2 regions of the Cryobacterium sp. N21 genome follow, and region 1 is predicted to be linked to the other one. Evidence: predicted binding sites of a transcription regulator. Region 1 holds the regulator's gene; the other holds the start of a gene.
The links. Region 1 encodes LexA, which represses DNA repair genes until DNA is damaged. Its sites were predicted from a motif close to TCGAACANNTGTTCGA; they were not measured.

Region 1 (3,454 bases):
GTGGTACGGCAGGCGAACCAGGCGCAGGGCATCCGTTACCGCCGGATCGGCAGCCAGATAGCCGACCCGCGCACCGGCAAAGGCAAAGGCCTTGCTCATTGTGCGTGAGACCAACAGTCGCTCCCGGCCTGGCAGCAAGGTGAGCGCACTCGGAGTTCCGGCGGGCGCGAACTCGGCGTAGGCCTCGTCGACGACGACGATGCCATCGGTCGCGTCGTAGGCGGCGGCGATGGTCTCGAGCGAGAGCGGGGTGCCGGTGGGGTTGTTCGGTGAGCAGAGAAAGATGATGTCCGGATTGGTGCGAGTGATCTGGCTCACTGCGGTGGCCGGCGACAGCTCGTAGTCGGCATCGCGCGTGCCGGCAATCCAGGTGGTGTCGGTTCCGGCCGCGAGGATCGAGTACATCGAATAGGTGGGGGCAAACCCGAGCAGGGTGCGCCCAGGTCCACCGAAAGCCTGCAGTACCTGCTGGAGCACTTCGTTGGAGCCGTTGGCCGCCCAGATGTTGTCGGAGGTGAGTGCCTCGCCAAGATACTGCGCGAGTGCCTCACGCAGGGCGGTGAACTCGCGGTCGGGGTAGCGATTCACCGAGCGGATGGCCTCGGCCAGGCCGGCGAGAATGTCGCGGGCCACTGCTTCGGGAATTGGGTGCGTGTTCTCGTTGACGTTCAGGGCCACCGGAACGTGCAGTTGCGGAGCACCGTACGGGGTGAGGCCTTGCAGGTTGGTGCGGAGCGGAAGATCGTCGAGAGTGGTCACACTCTCCATGCTACGACCCTGTGCTGGCGCGCATTGCTACTTACGAGTTGGCGGGCAGTTCGAGTCGCTGACCGGGCTGGAGCGTTTCGACGGTGAGCGCGTTCAGTCGTTTGATGTCGGCGACGACGTCGCGCGGGTCGGCGGACGGCGAGACCTCTTCGGCGAGGTCCCACAGGGTTTGGCCGGGTTCGACTGTGATGAACCGGGCAGACCCGACGTCGGTCGGCGAGTAGGCCAGCGTCGCCACGATTCCGGAGTCGGTCGTGTACGACGTGAGGTCGATGCCCGTGGCGGAATTGGATGCGCCGGCCGCTCCCCCGTTGAGGGCGAATGCGACGGCACCGATGACGAGGGGCACGGCTGCGAGGGTCGTGAACACCACTCGCCCACGCCGGGTGAGGTGCAGACGGGTGCCGGGGGTACGAGAAGCGCCGTATTCACGGGCTGTGGGTGCAAGTGCTGTGGTCATGTCAAACCTCCAAGGTAGGCGGGCTGCGAGTCTCGTATCCGGCCCTCGGCCGGGAAGGCCGGATACGAAACTATGTTCCGAATATAACTTCGAACAATCGAACATGCAAGCTTTTTCTGATCCTCACCCCGAATTTCGCGCAACACACTCGAATAAGTGTTTGTTGCAGGGCTCGGAACTGGATAAACTTTCGATAGGCCAATTGCTTGATTTACACTCAACCAGACACCACCGACATCCCCGTGTGACACGGTTTCAGACCACGCGGGGCCAACTCCAGGAGGGCACATCGTGACACAGGACACCAGCGGTACCCGTGACAAGGGCGGCACCCGGCGCCGCAAGAGTTTGAGCCAGCGGCAGCTCGCTATTCTCGACGTGATTCAGCGTTCGGTGAGTTCGCGCGGGTACCCGCCGAGCATGCGTGAGATCGGTGACGCGGTCGGGCTCGCCTCACTGTCGAGCGTGACCCATCAGCTCAATCAACTCGAACTCAGTGGCTACCTGCGCCGCGACCCGAATCGTCCGCGGGCACTCGAAGTTCTCATCGAGATTCAGCGCGCTCCCGAAGATGTCGGTACCGGTGACCAGGACAGCTTCCACCCCGGCGTTCAGGTCGGCGACGCCGCGATGGTGCCCCTCGTCGGTCGTATCGCCGCGGGAATCCCGATCACGGCCGACCAACAGATCGACGAGATTTTCCCGCTCCCCCGCCAACTCGTTGGGCAGGGCGAGCTGTTCATGCTCAAGGTCGTGGGTGAGTCCATGATCGACGCCGCCATCTGCGACGGCGACTGGGTCGTGGTTCGCCAGCAGAAGACCGCGGAGAATGGCGAGATCGTCGCGGCCATGCTCGACAACGAGGCCACCGTGAAGGTTCTGCGAAAGCGCGATGGCCACACCTGGCTGCTGCCGCGCAACAGCAACTTCGAACCGATTGTCGGCGACTTTGCGGACATCCTCGGCAAGGTCGTCGCGGTGCTGCGTTCGGTTTAATCTACGAAGGCCCGACCACCAACCGGTGATCGGGCCTGTTTTCGGTCTGCCCCGCTAGACGCCGACGGTGGCATCGAGGCGTTCGCGCACCACCCGCGTCGCGGCGAGCATGTTGTGCAGCGACTGCACGGTCTCGTCGTAGCCACGCGTTTTCAGTCCGCAGTCCGGGTTCACCCACACTTGGCGTTCGGGAATGGATTCCAGGGCGGTGTCGAGCAGGATGGTCAACTCGTCCACACTCGGTACGCGCGGCGAGTGGATGTCGTAGATGCCGGCGCCAATGCCGTGGTCGAAGCCGCCCGCCTCGATTTCCCGCACAACTTCCATGCGTGACCGGGCCGCTTCGATGCTCGTGACGTCGGCGTCGAGGTTGCGAATGGCTTCGATGACAACACCGAATTCTGAATAGCAGAGGTGGGTGTGGATCTGGGTCGCATCCGCGACCCCGGCCGTGGCGAGCCGGAAAGACCCGACCGACCAGTCCAGGTAGTCGGCCTGATCCTTCTTCTTCAGCGGCAGAAGTTCGCGCAGGGCCGGCTCGTCGACCTGAACGATCTTGATGCCCGCGGCCTCGAGGTCGGAGATTTCATCGCGCAGGGCCAGCGCCACTTGGCGGGCGGTCTCGCCCAGCGGCTGGTCGTCGCGCACAAAGGACCAGGCCAGAATCGTCACCGGGCCGGTGAGCATGCCCTTGACCGGCTTGGTGGTGAGGCTCTGCGTGTAGACCGACCAGTCGACGGTGATCGGTGCCGGGCGCGACACGTCACCCCACAGAATGGACGGCCGGGTGCAGCGGCTGCCGTAGGACTGTACCCAGCCGTTCTCGGTCACGGCGAATCCGTCGAGGTTCTCGGCGAAGTACTGCACCATGTCATTGCGTTCGGGTTCGCCGTGCACGAGCACGTCAAGTCCGATCTCCTCTTGCAACTGCACAACGCGGCCGATCTCGGCGCGCATCAGCTCGCGGTAGGCATCCGCTGCCAGGGTTCCCTTGAGGAACTGTGCGCGTGCTCGGCGAATGTCGGCGGTCTGTGGGAAGGATCCGATCGTGGTCGTTGGCAGTGGCGGAAGGTGCAGCGCCGCCTCCTGGGCGAGGAGTCGATCGGCGTAGTCGCCACGAGTGAAGTCGGCTTCCCTCAGCGCGGCGGCACGGCCGCGCACGGCTCCGTCACGCACGCCGGGAGCGCTGCGCCTGGCCGCCAGGGCCGCCTCGGCCTCGGCCAGCGGCGC
Region 2 (3,454 bases), on a different contig from region 1:
GGTGCCCGCGCTTGCGACCGGAACGGCTGAGCCCGCGTATTCGTCGTCCGGCCCGTCGGGCCCATCCGGCCCGACCAGCTGATCGGGGTTGGTCGGCGAAGCCGGGGCCTCGGGCGCCGATTCGGTTTCTGGGGTGTCGGGGGCATCGAGCGGCGGCTGGTTGTCGGGGTCGGAGTCGTAAGTCACAGGTCTACCTTTCTCATGGGGACGGCCGGGTCGCAGCGGCGACCGGCGGGCGGCACTCAAGTTATACCCCGAACGGGTGAGATTCATCAGGTCGCTTCGCCGAGTAAAAGTGTGCGCAGCGCCGTCTCGACCGAGACTCGGCCCGCGGGGTCGATGGTCTCACCGGCGAGATAGAGGTCAACCACGCGCGGATCCACGTAGCTCGTGCGCGCGATCGCCGGCGTGTTGCCCAGCGCATCCGCCGCCTGACGCATGGCTGCGGCGATGACACGGTTGTCCTGGCGCCGGCTGCGCGTCGCAGCACGTGGCGGCCGGGCAGCGGATGCCGCGGGCGCGGCCGATCCCGCCGGCCCAGCAGCTGAGGCTTGCGCACCCGGCGCACCTGTAGCACCCGCGCCATCCGTGCCGCCAGACGATCGTGGCCGCCCGGCAGAGCCCGCCACACCGGATACCGCCGGCCGGCCGCCCGCCTCCGTGGTCACCTTCAAACTCTCGGCGAGACTGGCCGCCAGGCTCTGCGCGGCGGCGGCCGTGCCCCGCAGGGTGCGAAAGTCCTTCGCCGTGAACTCCCCGCCGGTTCGTTCCTTGATGAAATCGTTGATGTCGGCGGCCGACACGATGTCCTCGATGTCATCCAGTACCCAGGACAGCAGCGGTGCGGCCGGCCGCTCGCGCAGGCGGGCGCGCAGATACAACGCGAGGTCGGCATCCGTTATGACGCCCTGAAACTGTTGCCCACTCTTGGCCGGAAAATTCAGCCGCACCACGTCGCCGCGCACCGTTACGTGGGAGCAGAGCAGGGTCGAAAGGCCGTGGCTGCCGTACGTATCGGCGTAGCGCTCGCTGCCGATGCGCAGCGAGGCGAGGTCGAGCATGCGAAACGCCGCGGCGAGCGCCCGGGTGCGCGGCGGGCCGTCGCCGCGAAGCTCACGGGTGACTTGGCCGCGCACCCGCGGCAGCGATTCGGCCAGCTGCAGCGCGCGCTCGAACTTGAGGCGGTCCTTCTGTTCGCGCCACACCGGGTGGTAAATGTACTGGCGGCGCCCGGCGGCGTCGATGCCGATCGCTTGGATATGCCCGTTCGCGTGCGGCGAGATCCACACGTCGTTCCACGCGGGCGGAATCGCGAGCGCCGCGAGTTGCTCGCGCAGCGCCGTCTCGGTCACCTTCTGCCCGGCGGGGTCGCGGTAGCTGAAGCCCGTGCCGGCGCGCTTTCGCGTGTACCCCGGCCGGGTCGGGTCACTGCGTCGCAGCCGGGTCATGCCGGTGTGGCTTCTGATCGCATGTCGGCACAATACAGCGATTCCCCGCCGAGCGGATGCCGCGGCGCCGGTGTCCGCGCGCTCGCGGCCATCGAGCCCCTCAGGCGCGCTCGCCCATCGAGCCCCTCCGGTGTGCTCGTGGCACGTGTTGAGGAAGCCTGCACGTGTTCAAACCAGTGCCAACTTCCCTAACGCGTGCTGCGAGCGGATGCCACTGCTCGCGCCCGGCTCGCCCGCTCGCGACCTTCGAACGCGTTCGCGGCACCCCTCTGTAGGAGTGCCGCGAACTCTGCTGAGTTCCGCGAGCCCGGCGCGGGCCGCGGGCGTCCGCTCACTCCGGGTTTTTCGGCAGACACTTGCAATTCAGTCGTACCTATGTTCGACTTGACCCATGCGGTGGAGCTCACAAGAACTACAGACCGAGCGGCCCGGCGCCCTGCCGGGGCTGGCCCGCCTGAACAACCTCGTGCGCAGCGTGCAGACGCCCGACTTCGCCGGGATCACGTTCCACGAGATCCTCGCCAAGTCGGCGCTCAACCACGTGCCCGGGCAGAGCGCGCTGCCGTTCGGCTACACGATCAACCCCTACCGCGGATGCTCCCACGCCTGCACCTACTGCTTCGCCCGCCCAACGCATCAGTACCTCGACCTCGACGCCGGCAAGGATTTCGACAGCGAGATCATTGTGAAGGTCAACGTGGCCGAGGTCTTGCGTAAAGAGCTGGCGAAACCGACGTGGGGGAGGCATCCGGTGGCGCTCGGCACCAACACCGACCCGTACCAGCGCGCCGAGGGACGCTACCGGCTGATGCCGGGCATCATAGCGGCCCTCGCCGACAGCAAGACGCCCTTCTCCATTCTCACCAAGGGAACCCTGCTGCCCCGCGATCTCGACCTGCTGGTCGAGGCGAGCGAGCATGTTCCGGTCGATCTGGCCATGTCGATCGCCATCTACGACGACGAGCTGCAGCAGTCCGTCGAGCCGGGCACCCCCACCACCACGGCACGCCTCGCCACGGTCACCACGGTGCGGGAACGCGGCCTGGACTGCGGCATCTTTCTCATGCCCATTTTGCCGTTTCTCACCGACACCCGAGCCCACCTCGACGAGGCGCTGCGCCAGGCCAAGGCTGCCGGGGCGACGAGCGTGCTCTACTCGGGGCTCAACCTGAAGCCCGCAGTCAAAGACTGGTACCTGCAGTGGCTCGGCCGCGAGCATCCCGAACTGGTCGGCCGCTACCAGGAGCTCTACGCCCGCGGCCAGTACGCCCCCAAGGAATACCGCACCTGGCTCGCCGCCCGCATCAAACCCCTCATTCGAGCGCACGGCCTTGAGCGCGGGGTCGTCGACCCGTCCACCGGCGGGCTGCGCTCCAGCGCCTTCCCGTCCTCCCCGGAACGGATGCCCGCGCCCGCCTCCCACGCGCCCGCCCTTCTCCCTGCGCCGGGCCCGGGTTCTGCGCTGGCCTCTGCACCGGGCGCTTCCCGGGGCCGGGGCCGGGGCCCGGGCCCCGGCCCCGGGCCCAGTTTAGAAACTGGGCCCGGGGTCACAAGGTGGGCCCCGGGCTCCGAGTCCCCGCGGTCGCTGATCGCCGCCGAGCTCCCGCCCGAACTCTCACCCACCCTGTTCTGACCGGTCAGACTTTCCGGGCCGGGGCCGGGAAACTGGGCCCATGATCGACCCACGGCTATGCCACCCGCCCAACCACCACCCGCCCCCATTCAACCCCGGTGGCATACTTGACCAGGGGGAAAATATGTCTCTGGGTCTACCCGGCCACTTAGTGCAGCTGACGCTCGCGCGCGCCCTCGCACGGGCCGCACACTGGTTCGCGCTGACCTGCCTGATGGCCGCGGTCGTGTCCGTCGGCATTCTCAGCCTCACCCGCAGCCCCGAACTCTGGATCACCATCGTGGTCGTGGCCGCCATGGGGGCCCTGCTCATTCTTTTCACCCGGCACCGCCGCATCACTTTGGCGGTCGCCTATCTCATCGTCGGAACCCTC

Region 2: a site for LexA is predicted at 1,816-1,831, ahead of CXY77_RS15885 (Rv2578c family radical SAM protein). Genes of this name have one in related genera too.

Annotation. Positions count from the first base shown of each region.
Region 1 covers NZ_PJJQ01000032.1:284,932-288,385, reverse strand. Annotated here, with positions in the region: gene CXY77_RS10035 (histidinol-phosphate transaminase) at 1-768, opposite strand, end outside; gene CXY77_RS10030 (LysM peptidoglycan-binding domain-containing protein) at 800-1,228, opposite strand; gene lexA (transcriptional repressor LexA) at 1,520-2,224, shown strand; gene metE (5-methyltetrahydropteroyltriglutamate--homocysteine S-methyltransferase) at 2,279-3,454, opposite strand, start outside.
Region 2 covers NZ_PJJQ01000035.1:313,501-316,954, reverse strand. Annotated here, with positions in the region: gene CXY77_RS15895 (hypothetical protein) at 1-186, opposite strand, end outside; gene CXY77_RS15890 (DNA topoisomerase IB) at 273-1,448, opposite strand; gene CXY77_RS15885 (Rv2578c family radical SAM protein) at 1,840-3,081, shown strand; gene CXY77_RS15880 (ATP-binding protein) at 3,206-3,454, shown strand, end outside.